3 regions of the Kineococcus sp. NPDC059986 genome follow, and region 3 is predicted to be linked to each of the others. Evidence: riboswitches for the same ligand, from Rfam matches in the RefSeq annotation. Region 3 holds a riboswitch; each other region holds the start of a gene.
The links. Region 3 has a riboswitch for S-adenosylmethionine ahead of AB0637_RS06095 (MFS transporter). Riboswitches for the same ligand answer to the same signal wherever they lie in the genome.

Region 1 (5,366 bases), on a different contig from region 3:
ATGATCCCGCCGATGTCCCGCAGCCGCAGCTGCCGGACGATCTCCTCCGCGGCCTCGAGGTTGTTCCGCGTGACGGTCTCCTCGAGCGTCCCGCCGGCCCCGGTGAACTTCCCGGTGTTCACGTCGATGACGTGCATGGCCTCGGTCGGGTCGATGACGAGGGAACCGCCCGAGGGCAGCCAGACCTTGCGGCCCAGCGCCTTCTGCAGCTGCTCGTCGATCCGGTGGGCCGCGAAGACGTCCTGCGACCCCTCCCAGCGCTCGAGGCGCTCGCCGAGGTCCGGGGCGACGTCGGCGACGTACCCGTGGACGGCGTCCCAGGCCTGCTCGCCGGAGACGACGACCTTGGTGAAGTCCTCGTTGAACACGTCGCGGACGACGCGGACCGTGAGGTCCGGCTCGCCGTGCAGCAGCAGCGGCGCGTTCTTGCTCTGGGACTTGGCCTGGATGGCCTCCCAGGTCGCCTGCAGGCGCTGGACGTCGGCGCGCAGCTCGTCCTCGTGGACGCCCTCGGCCGCGGTGCGGACGATGACGCCCGCGCCCTGCGGCACGACCTCCTTGAGGACCTTCTTCAGCCGCGCACGCTCGGTGTCGGGCAGCTTGCGGGAGATCCCGGTCATCGACCCGCGCGGGACGTAGACCAGGTAGCGACCGGGCAGCGAGACCTGGCTCGTCAGACGGGCCCCCTTGTGCCCCACCGGGTCCTTGGTGACCTGGACGAGGACGGGGTCGCCCGACTTCAGCGCGGCCTCGATGCGCCGCGGCTGCCCCTCGAGCCCGGCTGCGTCCCAGTTGACCTCACCGGCGTACAGGACGGCGTTGCGGCCCTTGCCGACGTCGACGAACGCGGCCTCCATGCTCGGCAGCACGTTCTGGACGCGGCCGAGGTACACGTTGCCGACCATGGTCGTCTGCGCCTGCTTGGCGCCGTAGTGCTCGACGAGGATGCCGTCCTCGAGGACGCCGATCTGGGTGCGGTCGTCCTGCTGGCGCACGACCATGACCCGTTCGACGGCCTCGCGGCGCGCGAGGAACTCGGCCTCGGTGAGGATGGCGCGCTTGCGGCCGGCCTCGCGGCCCTCGCGGCGGCGCTGCTTCTTGGCCTCGAGCCGGGTCGAGCCGCGCAGCGCGGTGATCTCGTCCTCGCCCGTGCCAGGAGTGCTCGCGGCGGCCGTGCTGCGCGGACGGCGCGGTTCGCGGACGCGGGTGACGGTGTTCGGCGGGTCGTCGCCGGCGACGTCCTCGGACTCGCCGGAGCCCCCGCGACGGCGACGACGGCGACGGCGGCGCGAGGAGCCGGACTGCTCGTCGCCGTCCTCGGAGCCTTCGGCCGCGTCGTCGGAGTCCTCGTCGTCCTCGGCGGAGCCGCCGTCGGTGGTGGAGTCCTCGGCGTCCGGGTCGTCGCGCTCGTCCCCGCCGTCGCGGCCGCGGCTGCGACGGCCGCGGCCCCCGCGGCGACGACGACGGCGCGGTGCGCCACCGTCCTCGTCGCGCGTGTCGTCGTCGTCCTCGTCGGACTCGTCGTCCTCGTTCTGGTCCTCGGCGTCCTCGTCGTCGTCCGCCTCGTCGGCGTCCTCGGTCTGCGGGCGGCGCACACCACGGGAACGACGCAGGTCGCGCAGGCTGTCGAGCACCTCGTCGTCGCGCGAGCGCACGTCGTGGGTGGTGTCCTCGAGGTCGTCGACCTCGTCGACCTGGTCGCCGTGCTCGTCCGCACGGGCCGCGGGCGGCGGGCCCGCGGGGGCGGAGGCGCGACGGCGACGCGAGGGGGTCTCGGCGTCCGGGGCCTGGAAGAAGAGAGCCGTCGCGCGGGCCGCGGCGTCGGTGGTCCGCTCGGGGGTGGTCTCGGCGACCGCGTCCCGGCGGCGGGCGCCGCGGGCGAAGCCGGCCGCGCGCACCAGGACCGGGTCGTCCATGAGGTCGGAGGGCTCGGTCGGCGCCTCCGCGGGGGTCTCGACCGGGGCGTCGACGGGGGCCTCGAGGGGGGCCTCGACGGGGGCTTCCTCCACGGGCGCGTCGGCGGCGGCCGCGACGACCGGCTCCACGGCGGGTTCCGCGGCGGGGGTCTCCACGGGGGCCGGCGTGCCGGCCGACTTGCGCGCACGACGCCGACGCGGGGGCGCGGTGACCTCCACCGGGACGTCCTCGGCGGGGGTGTCGGCAGGGGCGGCGACGGCACCGGTCTCCGCGACTGCCGGGATCTCCGCGACTGCCGGGGTCTCCGCGACTGCCGGGGTCTCCGCGACTGCCGGGGTCTCGGTGCGCGCTTCGGCGGCGGGCGTCTCGGGCGCCGCGACCTTGCGGACGGCGCGGCGGGCCCGTCGCCGCGGGGCGGGAGCCTCCGCGTCCGGGGTCACCTCGGGGGTCGCCTCGGGCGCGGGCTCGCTGGCGACGTCCGGGGTGACCGGGGTCTCCGCCACGGGGGCGGCGACCGCTGCGCCGTCACTGGTGTTCTCGGCGGTGGTCTCGTCGGTGGTCGCGTCCACGTGGGCGGGCGGACCGGCCGGCCTGCTCGCGGCGCGACGGCGGCGGGGCCGCGTCGCCCCGGTGCCCGTCGCGGACGCGGTCGTCGCGCCGTCGGTCGTCGTGTTCTCGTCGGGTGTGCTGGTCACGGGTGTGCTCCGCTTCGCCCGCAGCTTCCGCGCCACCGGTCGTCCCCCGCGGACGCTCGGGCGTCCTTGTCGGAATCGCCGGGCGGGTCGACCCGCACCCGACGGAAGTCCTGGTGCACCGGAGGGGTCGCGCGACGCGTGCTCCCCCCGGAGCCGCCGGCGGTCGTCGTCAGGGGAACGGGCCGGGGCGCCAGCGAGGTCCTTCCACCAGACCGCGGCGCTGCCCGGGACCCACGCACCAGGCGACGGTCTCGACGGCGGGCCGCCCGCCCGGTGTCGGGGAACGCGCGACCGTCTTCAGTGTGGCACAGCCCGGTGCCGCACAGCCCGCCCGCCGTGACCCTGCGCACTCGCGCCCACCGCCGGCGCCTCTCGGAACGTTCCCGGAAGGGCAGGGGGTCCGCTACGCTGCGACCAACACCATCCAGAGTGGCCGAGAGTCCTGGCTCGACGACGCCACAGCAACCACCGCGTGAGCGGCAGGTGCTCCCGCCAGGGACGATGGAGGACTCGCGATGCACAGCCGTACCCGTCTGACCCGGCGTTACCACGTCGACCTCGCGCGCACGGCCTCGATGGTCTGTCGCCCGGGCTCCTCGGCGCACCAGGGGACGTCAGCCGCAGCCTGACCGGCCGCCGCACGTCCCCGGGGCCATCGCCCCGCCCTCCCCGCACCGCACGAGCGCGCCGTTCCGCGCGCACCCCCCGACGGACGTCCCGTCCGCCTACCCCCGGAGCACCGCCATGTCCGCGCCCCGTCGCACCCCCCTGCCCCAGCCCGCCCCGTCGGCCGCCGCCCGCCTCGTCGCCAGCCGCCGCCGCATCCTGTCCGGCGCCCTCGGGGTCGGCGCCCTGGCCGCCACCGGCACCCTCGCGGCCTGCGGCGAGGGGTCCGCCGCGTCGGGTCTGGCCGCGCAGAAGGCCGTCGACCTCAAGGGCGCGACGCTCAAGCTCATGGTCAACCAGCCGCACGTGCTGGCCTTCACGGACCTGCTCGGGAAGAAGTTCGCCGACGAGTTCGGCGGCAAGCTCGATGTCACGGCCGTCCCCTACGACCAGCTGACGAGCAAGCAGATCCTCGACGTGCAGGGCGGCGACGGCGAGTTCGACGTCTTCGACTACTTCTACTTCGGCCTGGGCGAGCTGGTGAACGCCGACGCCCTCGTCGACCTCACCGAGTGGATCGGCGCCAACGGCGAGATCGGCACGGACGACTTCCTCCCGTCGATCTACGACCCGTACACGCTCATCGACGGCAAGCGGTACGGCCTGCCCTTCGACGGCGACACCCACGTCCTCTACTACAACGCCGAGGTCTTCGAGCGGTACGGCGTGGAGCCGCCGAAGACCTGGGACGAGTACGACGCGGCCGCCGAGAAGATCACCAAGGACTCCGGCGGCGCGGTCTACGGCGCCATCGTCGAGGGGCAGCAGGTCCCGATGATCCTGGGCTGCTCCTTCATCAACCGTCTCGCGGGCTACGGCGGGACGCTCGTGGACTCCGACGGCAAGCCCGCCTTCGCGGGCGAGGAGGGCCTCGCGGCGCTGCAGCACCTCATCGACGTCTCCCCCTCCGCCCTGCCGACGCCGCTGCAGACGGGCTTCGACCAGGCCAACTCGGCCTTCCTGTCCGGGCAGGGCGCCATGCTCGACACCTGGACCGACCTCGGCCTCAAGGCGCAGGACCCGTCGAGCTCGAAGATCGTCGACAAGTGGGGCGTCGTCACGCTGCCGGTCGGCGGGAAGAACACGACGCCGCGCACGGCCCTCGACGCGGGCTTCGGCCTCGGGGTGTCGAGCGCCTCGAAGCAGCAGGACAAGGCGGCGGCCTTCGTGGAGTGGGCGACGAACAAGGAGAACAACCTCCTGCTCGCCTCGACCGCCGGTTCGGGCATCGACCCGGCCCGCAAGTCGGTGCTCGACGCGGACTCGTACGCGCAGGCGGCCGGCAAGGCCACCGACGTCATCCGCGAGGGCCTGGACGGCACGCCGCTGGCGTGGCCGAGCCGGCAGGGCGCCCCGAAGGCGCTGCAGGACCTCGTCGACCAGCTGGCGCTCGCGATCCAGGGGCAGACGCCGCCGCAGGCCGCGCTCGACAAGGCCGCGGAGAGCTGGGAGAAGGAACTCGGATGACGCAGCTCGACGAACAGCGCGGGGAACGGACGCGGGCCGGGGTCCCGAGGCCCCGCCGCGGATCCGCTCCCGGAGGCCGGCGGGCGGTCCCCGGCCGGCACCGGCCCGGGCACGTCTCGACCTGGCTGGCGGCGCCCAGCCTGGCCGGGCTCGCCCTCATGCTCGTCTACCCCACGCTGTTCGTCGTCGCGCTGGCGGTGACGAAGTCCTCGCTGGCCCGACCGCTGCAGCGGTTCACCGGGACGGAGAACTTCGTGGACGCGTGGGGGTCCCTCGCGTTCGCCGGCTCCCTGGTCCGGTCGGTCGTGTTCGCCGTCGTCGCCGCCCTCGCGGCCACGCTGATCGGCGTGCTGCTGGCCCTGCTGCTGCACGCCCGCGGGACGCGCTTCGGCGTCGTCGGGACGGTCCTCCTGCTACCGCTCGTCACCCCGCCCGTCATGGTCGGGGTGGCGTGGAAGCTCATGCTCGCCCCCGTCGGCGGCGCGTTCGGCGGGTTGTTCTCCGCCCTGGGGTTCCCCGGGGCGAACCCGTTGGGCGACAGCGTGGGTGCGTTCGGCGCCCTCGTCGTCATGCACGTCTGGCAGTGGACCCCGCTCGTCACGCTGCTCGTGTTCGCGGCAC
Region 2 (5,366 bases), on a different contig from region 3:
CTGCCCGCAGCAGGTCCGCGGCGAGCCGGTCGCCGCGCCGGAAGAGCTCGGCGTTCGTGCCCGGCCGGGCGAACGCCGCGGCGGCGCCCTCGCCCGAGACCCAGGCCCCCGTGGCGAAGCGCCGCGGGTGCGGAGCGCCGTCGTCGCGGACCAGCCGGGCCCGGGCGTCCACGACGAGCCGGCCGTTCGACAGCCGTGTCTCGCCGTCGAGGACCTGGTGGGCCCGGACGTCGCCCCGTTCGCGCAACCGCGTCAGCAGCACGTCGGAGGTCCACTCCAGGTCCGGGACGGGCAGCCGAGCCTCGACGAGCCCCTGCGCCCGCACCTCGTGGGGGCCGCTGTCGGACGTCGCGGTGAACGAGCCCGTCTCGGGATCGGCGACGACGTTCAGCCCGGCCCCGAGGAAGCGCAGCAGACCGGCGCGGGCGAGGGCGGCCAGCTGCCGCAACCGGTGCGGCGGCGGCCCACTGGCGACGTAGCTGAAGAAGCCGTGCCACCAGCCGTCGACGTCGAGGGCCGCGGACCGGGCGTTGAGCCGCCCGGCCGCGTGCAGGCCGGCGGTGACGACGTAGGCGGACAGCAGGGCCGCCACGGCCGCGGCGTCGGGGGAGTGGCGCGCGTCGGCCCGCCGGGTCCGGTCGTCCTCGAGGTGCTGCAGGACGCGCTCGTGGACCTCCTCGCCCGAGGTTCCCCACCACCCGTCCAGGGGGCGGTCCAGCTCGGCGGGGTCGAAGCGGTCGGCGGGGTCGGGGACGGCGCGTTCGACGAGGTCGTCGACCTCGGCCGAACCCCAGGCCGCGCGGGAGAACCGGGCGTCGAACTCGGTGGCCGCCAGCGTGGTGCGGTCCGGGTGGCTGCGGAACAGTTCGCGGTAGTGGGCCCCGGCCAGTTCCTTGGCGATGAGCGGCCAGAGGTCCGCCCGCAGGTCGAGCGGGGCGTCGCCGTGCAGGTCCGAGACGGTCTGCGACGAGTAGTAGCGCGGCAGTCCGAGGTCCCGCGGGGTCTCGTAGCCGATCTTCGAGCGGTACGGCACCCCGCGTCGCGAGCCGGCGTGCAGCCGGGGTTCCCGCCCGCTGGGGTGGTAGTCCAGCGACCCGTCCGGGCCTTCGGTGAACCGCCCGCCGCGGCCCTCGGTGAGGCGTACCACGAGGTCGACGAAGGCCAGACCCATGCCGACCACGACCACGTCCGACCCCGGCCGCAGCACGTCGAGGTCCTGCTCGCTGGTGTAGCCCGGGCGGACGTAGGCCAGGCCGTGGGCGCGGGCGAACGTCGCGATGCGTCGTTCGCGGGGGCCGGGCCGGACGTCGAGGTGCCCCTGCACGAGCAGCACCGCGTCGACCCTCAGGGTCTCCTCCTGCCCGGCCAGGTGCAGCACCTGCCGGCCGTCGAGGGGGTCGTCCGTCAGGTCCAGGACGGTCCGGGCGTGCCGGTGGACCCGCACCCCGGCGGGCAGCTGCGCGAGCGTGCGGGCCCACGCGTCGGCGAAGTACCCGCTGGCGAGGCGACGCGAGGTGAAGGACCCGGGCTCGTGGCGCAGCAGTTCTTCGCGCAGGAGGTCGTCGCCGGTGGCGTCCGCGTCCACCACGAGGGCGGCGCGGTTCTCCTGGACCCAGCCGGCCAGCGACGGCCCGCGCAGCACGGGTTCGGCGAGGCCGGTGACGGACTCGTCGGGCAGGACGCTGATGTCCGCGGCCCGCGAGTTCATCCACAGCAACGGGTCCTGGGCCTCGCGCCACACCCGGCCGGCGCCGGAGTCGTACGGGTCCACCACGTGCACGTCGAGGACGGACCCGTCACCGGTCGCGGTGTGCTGGGCACCGAGACGCTGCAGGAGGACGAGAGTTCGAGGCCCTGCGCCGACGATTCCCAGTGAACGGGTGCGGGGCAGGGAGGAGGTGGGACGTGACACAGGGGTGCTCCGGAGGTCCGCGCCGGCAACGGCGCAGGGGACGTCCGCGGGCGGGGCCGCGACGGACGGGGGTCAGACCCCCGCGCAGACCGCCGAGCTCAGCCGACCCAGGTCGACGTGGCGCCGGCGGACCAGCAGGCTCCCGGGTGCGGTGCAGGAACTCATCTCGCGACTCCCATCGGTCCTGGCGGAAGCACCCTCGCCCGATGGTTCGGGGGGTTGCTGCGACGTCGACGAGCCAGGTCTCTCGGTCGCTCTGGATGGACAGTGCAACGGTAGCCCACGGGGTCGGGTTTCTCCAAGCACCCCACGACGTCCCGTCGGCGCGACGGGGCGGCGGGGGGTCCGGGACGCCCGGAGATCAGTGAGTCGTCCGCGGGGATGCGTTGCGCCCGTGGAGGACTGGGACGACGTCGACACCGAGGGCGAGCAGGGTGCCACCGGCGACGACGCGGGTTTCCCGTCCGGGCAGTCGCGCGAACCCGAGGGTGGCGCAGAGGGAGTGCGCCGCAGTCGTCCTCGGCCCGGAGTTCAGGACGACCCGCTGCAGTCCGCGCCGACGTGCCACGTCGACGGCGTGCCGGGCCAGCGCTGTCCCGACGCCGCGACCACGGGCGGGGACCGCGGTCGCCAGCAGCTGCAGGTCGAGCTCGCCGTCGAGCGTCAGGGAGCTCAGGACTCGCCCGGGACGCGGGAGCGTCATGGTGCCGAGCAGTTCGCCGGAGACGGCGTCGACGGCCACCCACAGCTCCGCCTCGCGGGCCCGCGTCGCGGCGTCGGCGATCTGCCCGGCGTCGTCGTCGGGGAGATCGCCGTCGGCGGCGTAGGCGTCCAGGCCCAGCCGGCAGACGGCCTCGAACTCCTCGGGACGGACCAACCGCACCAGCAGCCCCGGAGCGGGCTCCACGTCCCGGCCGAAGACGGCGAGCCGGGAACCCCCGCGGCCCAGGCGGTGCTCGCGTTCGGGCAGGCGGGTGAAACCCGACCGGTGGTAGAGCCGTTGGGCGGTCTCGTTGCGGGCACCGGTGTCCAGCACCACGCGGGCGAACCCCCGGGCCCGCGCTTGCGCGACGGCGTCCTCGAGCAGCAGCGCGCCCAGCCCGCGGCGGCGGGCGGCGGGGGCGACGGCCAGCAGGCGGAACTCCAGTTCGTCGGGTTCGGCGAAGCGGGCGTGCTCGGTGCCTCCGGCAGCCAGGGTCGCGGTGCCCAGCAGTTCCCGCCCTCACCGTCGGCCTCGACGGCGACGCGGACGTCGGCGGTCCGCGCCCGGCCTGCCGCGTCACGCAGGAGCGCCGCCCGTCCGGCGTCGGGCGGGTACGGGCCCACCGAGAACCCGCTCACCGTCAGCTCTCCGACCGCGTCGAGCTCGTCGGGGCGTGCCGACCGGACGGTCAGCGTGGGCACGCCCGCCGAGACGGGGTCGTCCGTGGTGGTTCTCATCCGGCCTGCGCGGGTTCCTCGGTGGCGAGCCCGGCGGCCTTCCACGCCGGGAACCCGCCGTCGACCTGGACGACGTCCCTGAACCCCGCGGCGAGCAGCTCGGCGGTGACGGGGCCCGAGCCGGCGGGCGATCCGCAGATCACGACGATCTCCTGGTCCTTGCCGGTCAGCTGCTCCAGCGCGCCGGGCTCCCCGACGGCGAACGCGCGGCCGACCTCGGTCTTGGCGACGACGACGGCCTGCGGCAGCTCACCGTGGGCGGCCCGGCCGGCGTCGCTGCGGACGTCGACGAACAAGGCGCCTCCGGCGACGGCGCGGCCGGCGGTCTCGGCGTCGACGAGGGGGGCTTCGGGAAGGGGGGTCTGGATCACGTCACTCCTGCGTCTGGTCGGGGGTCCGCTCACGCGGTCGCGCGGGCGGGTTCGGGCGGGTGCACGGTCGACCGGCCGCGCCACTCCTGCGCGAGCAGTTCGTAGGAGCGGAACCGGTCGGCGGCACGGTACGTCGCCGGCGTCACGAGGACCTCCTCCGCCCCCGTGACCCGGGCCAACGCCTCGAGCCGGGTGACGACGGTACGGCGGGGGTCGCGCTCGAGACGCCGGGGGACAGGTGGTGCTCGGCGAGCCAGAACCCGCGGTAGCCCCAGTCGTCCGCCGCCCGGGCCAGTTCCAGGGTGCCGCCGATGCCCGCCCCGAGTCCCTCGTGCTCGCTCTCGGGGGCGAGGTCGAGGACGGACAGGTCCACGCTCACGCCGGCTGCGCCGCCCGGGCCGGGGACAGACCGAGGTTCTCCCGCAGCGTCGTCCCGGTGTACTCCGTGCGCAGCGAACCCCGTTCCTGGAGCAACGGGACCACCGTGTCGACGAACTCGTCGAGGCCGGTCGGCACCACGGGAGGGTGCAGGATGAAACCGTCCGAGCCGTCGTTCTGGACGAAGTCGTCGAGCTGGTCGGCGACCGTCGTGGGGGTCCCCACGAACGTCGCGCGGGTGGTGACCTCGATGACGGTCTCGCGCAGGTTCAGGGCGCCGCGCGCAGCGATCTCGCGCCACCGCGCCACGACGGCGTTAAGGTCGGGGTCGTGGACCGCCCGTCCCCTCCAGCGCGGCGCAGCAGTGGTGTCGGCGTCGAACTCCGGCAGCGGGCCCTCGGGGTCCCGCTGCGACAGGTCGCGGTTCCAGACCTGCTCGGCCAGCGCGAGGGCGGTCGCGGGGCTGACCTGCTGGTGGGTGAGTTCGCGTGCCTTCTCCTGGGCGTCCGCGACGCTGTCGCCGAGGACGACGCCGGCCGAGGGCAGGATCTTGACGTCGCTCGCCAGTCGCCCGTGCCGCACCGCCCGGGCCTTGACGTCCCGGTAGAAGGGGACGGCGTCCTCGGTGCGCCGGAAGGGGGAGAAGATCGCGTCGGCGTTGGCGGAGGCGAACTCCCGGCCCTGGTCGGACACGCCGGCCTGGATGACCAGCGGGTGCCCCTGCGGGGGGCGGGGGACGTTGAACCGGCCGCGGACGTCGAACTGGTTCGTGTGCAGCTCGAAGGCCCCCACGCCGTGCCGGGCCAGGAACTGCCCGGTGGCGCTGTCTGCCAGGACCTCACCGGAGCTCCAGGAGTCCCACAGGGCGCGGACGGCGATCAGCACCTCCTCGGCCCGCTCGTAGCGCTGCGAGCGGTCGAGGTACCCGCCACGGCGGAAGTTCGCCCCCGTGAACGCGTCGAAGCTGGTGACGACGTTCCACGCGGCGCGGCCCCCGGAGAGGTGGTCGAGGGAGGCGAACTCGCGGGCCAGTTCGTAGGGTTCGTTGAACGTGGTGTTGATGGTCCCGGCCAGGCCCAGGTGGTCGGTGACCCCGGCCAGGGCGGCGAGCACCGTGAAGGTGTCGGGCCGGCCCACGACGTCGTTCTCGTAGATCTCACCCGCGTGCTCGCGCAACCGCAGGCCCTCGGCGAGGAAGAACAGGTCGAAGAAGCCCCGCTCGGCGGTGCGGGCCAGATGGGCGAAGCTCTGGACGTCGATCTGGC
Region 3 (5,366 bases):
GCGGGGCACACGGGCCTGGGTCCCCTCGCTCGTGGCCGTCACCGCGTCCGTGGCCGTCGTCACCGCCGCCACGGGAGGCGGTGCGGCCCTGACGGCGGGTCTCGCCCTGGCCAACGTCCTCCAGGCCGTGGTCGCCGTCCGGTTCCACGCCCGTCGACGAGGACCGCTGACGTTGAGCGCCACGTCCGACCTGTGGTGGTTGTCGTGCACCGCCGCGCTGTCGTCCGCCGTCGGAGGCCTGGTCGGCGCGGGCACCGCGGCCGTCGTCGACGGAACCCCGTTCCTCGGTGCGTGGGGCCAGTGGACCGTCCGCAGCGCCGTCAGCCTCGTGGTGATCGCCGCCGTCGCGGCCCGGTGGCGGCAGACCGGGGACCAGCGGCCGCTCGCCGTCGCGGGCCGCGGAGAACGGGCCGCGATGGTCCTGGCCTTCCCCGTGGGCTACGCCGGCGTCTTCTTCCTCCTGCCCCCGAACCCCCTGGTGTTCCTCGCCCTGCCCCTCAGCGGCTGGTTCGCCCTGCGCCGCTCGACGCGGGCCACGACGCTGCACGTCCTGGGGTGCGCCCTCTTCGTCGTGACCGCCACCGTCACCGGCCACGGCCCCTTCACCCTCGCGCAGGGCCCGGTCCGGGTGGTCCTGGCGCAACTGTTCATCGCGCTCGTCGCGCTCGGCAGCCTGCTGCTCGCGCTGCACCGCGACGAGCACGACCGCCTGGTCCTCGCCGCCCGCGCCGCCGAGCGGGACGCGCGGGACCGGGCCGAACTCCTCGCCGCCGTCTTCGACTCCACCTCCGACGGGTTGTCGGTGTTCGACCGGGCGGGCACCGCGGTGCTGCGCAACCGCGCGGCGGAGGGGCTGCTCGGCGTCTCCCCGGACGACGCCACGATGGCGGCCTGGCGGGACCACTTCGGGTTCTTCGACGTCGACGGCGACCCCGTCCCCGCCGACCGGTTGCCCGTCGTGCGCGCGCTCGGAGGTGAGCGCGTCGACGCCGTCGACCTCGTCGTGAAGAGCCTGCGCCACCCGCAGGGGCTCACGCTCAGCGTGAGCGCCCACCCCCTCGTGGAACTGCCGGGGGTGCCGTGGAGCGGCGGTGTGGTCGCGGCCTACCACGACGTCACCCACGTCCGCCGGGCCGCGGCCGACGTGCGGCGCGCCAGGGACCTGTTCGAGGGCGTCCTCGACGCCGCGACCGAGCAGTCGATCGTCGGAACGGACCCGCAGGGGCGGGTCACGGTCTTCAACGACGGCGCGCACCGGATGCTCGGCTGGAGGCCGGAGGAGGTGCTGGGCGCGACGCCGGATCGGTTCCACGATCCGGACGAGGTGGCCGCTCGCGCCGCGGAACTCGGCGTCGCCCCGGGGTTCGAGGTGTTCGTGCACCACGCCCGGCGGGAACGGCACGAGACCCGGCAGTGGACCTACCGCACCCGGGACGGCCGGGCGCTGCAGGTCGTCCTGACGGTGACCGCGATGCGGGACGAGGCCGGGGAACTCACGGGTTTCATCGGGGTCGCCACCGACCTGACGGAGCGCATCGCGGCGCAGGAACGCCTCGCCGACTCCGAGCAGGTTTTCCGCCTCGGCTTCGACACCGCCCCCGTCGGCATGGTGATGGTGGCCCTCGGAGGTGGTCAGCCGCGTGGACGGCTCCTGCGGGTGAACCGTGCCCTCGTCGAGTTCACGGGGTTCGGGGAGGAGGCGCTCCTCGAACGGGAGATCCTCGACCTCGTCCACCCCGACGACGTGGAGGAGTGCCGCCGGACGTTCGAGGCGGTGACGACCGAGGAGGTCCGGTGCGAGCGGCGGTTCCTGCACGCGGACGGGTCCACGCGGTGGGGTTCGCTGTCGGCCGTCGTCGTCCGGCCCTCGGGTGGGGCGCAGCCCTACCTGATGTGCCTCGTCGAGGACGTCACCGCGCGCCGCACGGCGGAGCAGGAGCTCGAGCACCAGGCCCTGCACGACGGTCTGACGGGGCTGCCGAACCGCAGCCTCTTCCGCGACCGGCTCGAGGGCGCGCTCGCGGGACCGCGGCGCACCGGTGCGGGTGTGGGGGTCCTGTTCGTGGACCTCGACGGGTTCAAGGCGGTCAACGACACCGCCGGTCACGCCGCCGGGGACGAACTCCTGCAGCACGTCGCCGAGCTGCTGCGGCACTGCGTCCGGCCGGGGGACACCGTGGCCCGGCTCGGCGGCGACGAGTTCGCCGTGGTGTGTCCCGAAGCGGCGTCGGTCGACGACCTCCAGGCGGTGGGCGACCGCATCCTCGCGGTCCTCGGCCGACCCGTCCCGCTGACCGCAGGCACCGTCCGCATCGGTGCCTCGATCGGCATCCGCCTCTCCGAGGCCGGCACCGGTGCCGATCGACTCCTGCAGGACGCCGACGCCGCGATGTACGCCGCGAAGAAGGCCGGCAAGAACCGGTGCGTCGTCCACCCGGTCCGGGACGCGGCGCGCGACGGGCTCCCCGCGGGACGTCCGGGGTAGGCGGCGTCGCGCCGGTCTGGGCCACCCGGGTGAGCACCCCTCCGGTCCGGCGGTGCGCCCGCCGAACCACCACCGGGCCCCTGACTGCGGGGGCCCGGTGATCCAGGAGGAACCATGACCCGCCGCGCGACCACGCTCACCCTCTCCCTCGCGCTGGCGGCCAGCGTGGCGCTGCCCACCGCGGGCAGCGCCTTCGCGTCCCGCCCCGGTGGACCGGAACCCACGTCGACGTCGACGGCGACGGCAACGCCGACCGCGACGGGCACCCCCACGGCACGGCCCACGGAGCGCCCGGCCCCCCGGCCCACCGTCACCCGCGCGGTGCGGGCCCCCAAGCTCGTCGTCGCCGGAACCCTCGCCGCCGTGGACCCCGCGGCGAACCGCATCACCGTCACGGTGCACGGTGGCCGGGAGAAGGCTCTGCGCGACCAGGACGTCGTCGTCGCCCTGACCCCGACGACGGTCCTGCGCCAGGACGGCGCCGTCGTGACCGCGGCCGCCCTGCGGCCCGGGGGGCACGTCAACGCCCAGGTCACGCGCGCCGCCGACGGATCCTTCACCGCGACGCGGGTGACGGTCGAACGCGAGGACGACCGTCCCACGAGTTCCCCGACGAGTTCCGCCACGAGTTCTCCCACGAGTTCGGCGACGAGTTCCCCCACCGCCACGCGCAGCTGACGAGGGAGCGGCTGCGGGAGAGCGTTCCCCGCAGCCGTCGGCGGGGCGGGCGGTGTTGCGGGACCGAGGTTCCGTTGACACGCAGCGAGGCTCCTGGCTAGGTTCAGCGCCGGTCACGAGTTCCAGCGCGAAGCCCCGGCTCGCTGGACGGCAACCCTCCTCGTCGTGGGGTGCCCCGGGTGACGACCTGACCTGGTGCTCGACGCACGGGTAAGGACGGCCTCCGGGGGTCCTGCGCGACGTCGACGCCGTGCGACCGCGACCTGAGGACACGCCATGGCTGCTCGACTCGACCACTCGCGCTGGAGACCCGCGCACACCCGCATCGCCACCGCGCTCGGCATCGGCTGGATGCTCGACGCGTTCGAGGTGCAGATCATCGGATCGGTCATCCCGGGGATCCAGGCCGAGTTCGGCCTGGGCGCCGAACAGGCCGTCGTCATCAACGTGGTGTGGTTCCTGGGCATCGCCCTGGGTGCCGTGGGTTTCGGGTGGCTGGCCGACAAGGTCGGGCGCAAACGCCTCTTCGTCGTGACGTTGCTCGTCTACTCCCTCGCCGCGGTGGCCAGTTCGGCGGCCCCCAGCTACGAGGTCTTCATGGTGTTCCGGTTCGTCACCGCCCTCGGTGTCGGCGGTGAGTACTCCGCGATCACCTCGGCCATCTCGGAGTTCACCCCCGCCCGGAACCGCGGGCGGAGCAACGGCCTGGTGATGACGTTCTGGGCCCTCGGCGGGATCCTCTCCTCCCTGGTCTCCATCCTCGTCGTCTCCGCCTTCGGGCTGAGCTGGCGCTACACCCTGCTGTTCGGGGTCGTCAGCGCGGTGTACGGGCTGCTCGCCCGGCGGCTGGTCCCCGAATCGCCGCGCTGGCTGGCCGCGCGGGGGCGGCTGGACGAGGCCGACGCGGTGGTGGAGGAGATCACGGGCCAGGCCAGTGCGCAGGGGTACGTCCTGCCGCCGTCGCCCGCGCGGGGCGGCAGCGCGCTGGGGGAACTCTGGACCCACCACCGCGGCAAGCTGTTCCTCGGGATGGCCCTCGACTTCTCCGAGGCCGCCGGGTACTACGGCCTGTTCACGGCCATGAGCGTCTTCGTGTTCTCCTCGGCGTCGGGCGCCGTGCCGATCTCGGACGCCGCCCTGCCCTGGTACTTCCTCGTCGCGAACGTCGGCGCGCTGGCGGGCGGGGTGCTCATCGCCTGGTCGCTCGACCTCCTCGGTCGCCGGCCCTCCGTCGTCGCCGCCTACACCGGGGCGTCCCTGAGCATGCTCGGGTGCGCGGCGGCGGCCTCGACGGGTTCGCGGCCGTTGGTCCTCGTGGCGTTCACCGTCGCGGCGTTCTTCGCGACCTGCGCCTGGGTGTCGGCCTACCCGACGTTCTCCGAGCAGTTCCCCACGCACCTGCGGGCCACCGGGGTCGGCGCCTCGGTCGGCGTGGGACGGACCGGTGCCATCGTGGGTCAGGTCCTGCTGGCGGAGGTCGCCGTGGCGTTCTCCGTGACGTCGATGTTCGTCCTGCTCGCCGCGTTCTGGCTGATCGGTGCCGCCGCGGGTGGCGTCTGGTGGGTCCGCGGGACCGAGGCGCGGGGGATGACCCTGGGCGAACTGGAACGGGTTCCGGAGCCGGTCCGGTCCTGAGGCACCCCCTCGGGCCCGGGGTCCCCGGGCCCGAGGGGCACCTCCGTCAGGAGCGGGGCAGCAACCCCATCGCCTCGACGGCGGCCCGCGCCGCGTCCAGCGACGTGCCGGGGGAGTACCCCAGGAGTTCCCGGCCCTTCTCCGTGCTCGCGGAGTGGCTGCGGGACAGGTGGTCCCAGCTCGCCTCGGCGTGCTCCCCGGCCGCGGCCCGGAACTCCTCCCACGACACGTGCCGCAGGTTCGCCTCCCGGCCCCACCACCCGGCGGCGGCCTGGGCGAACCCCCGGACGGTCAGGGCGCGGTCGGACACGGCGTGGAAGCTCTGGCCCACGGACACCTCGGGCCGGGCGATCGCCAGCTCGAACACCTGCGCCACGTCGTCGGCGTGCACGTGGTGCATCGTCTCCAGCCCCAACCCGGGCACGAGGAGTTCCCCGCCGCTCGACAGGGCCTCCCACACGCCGGGGTCCAGGTTCCCGAGCGGGGTGATGACCGGCCAGCCGGGACCGCTGATGTGGCCCGGGTGGACGACGGTGCTGCGCAGCCCGCCCGACCTCGTCTCGGCGTG

Region 1: another riboswitch for S-adenosylmethionine. It lies ahead of AB0637_RS07525 (sugar ABC transporter substrate-binding protein); the one in region 3 lies ahead of AB0637_RS06095 (MFS transporter).
Region 2: another riboswitch for S-adenosylmethionine. It lies ahead of AB0637_RS10115 (putative leader peptide); the one in region 3 lies ahead of AB0637_RS06095 (MFS transporter).

Annotation. Positions count from the first base shown of each region.
Region 1 is NZ_JBFBND010000007.1:46,634-51,999, forward strand. Features, by position in the region: gene AB0637_RS07520 (Rne/Rng family ribonuclease) at 1-2,612, opposite strand, end outside; SAM riboswitch class I at 3,030-3,120, shown strand; gene AB0637_RS07525 (sugar ABC transporter substrate-binding protein) at 3,357-4,745, shown strand; gene AB0637_RS07530 (sugar ABC transporter permease) at 4,742-5,366, shown strand, end outside.
Region 2 is NZ_JBFBND010000010.1:107,706-113,071, forward strand. Features, by position in the region: gene AB0637_RS10110 (FAD/NAD(P)-binding protein) at 1-1,912, opposite strand, end outside; gene AB0637_RS10115 (putative leader peptide) at 1,985-2,077, opposite strand; SAM riboswitch class I at 2,085-2,179, opposite strand; gene AB0637_RS10120 (GNAT family N-acetyltransferase) at 2,274-3,125, opposite strand; gene AB0637_RS10125 (rhodanese-like domain-containing protein) at 3,349-3,723, opposite strand; gene AB0637_RS10130 (hypothetical protein) at 3,866-4,102, opposite strand; gene AB0637_RS10135 (NtaA/DmoA family FMN-dependent monooxygenase) at 4,099-5,366, opposite strand, start outside.
Region 3 is NZ_JBFBND010000005.1:72,295-77,660, reverse strand. Features, by position in the region: gene AB0637_RS06105 (diguanylate cyclase) at 1-2,485, shown strand, start outside; gene AB0637_RS06100 (hypothetical protein) at 2,600-3,163, shown strand; SAM riboswitch class IV at 3,275-3,386, shown strand; gene AB0637_RS06095 (MFS transporter) at 3,440-4,798, shown strand; gene AB0637_RS06090 (NAD-dependent epimerase/dehydratase family protein) at 4,845-5,366, opposite strand, start outside.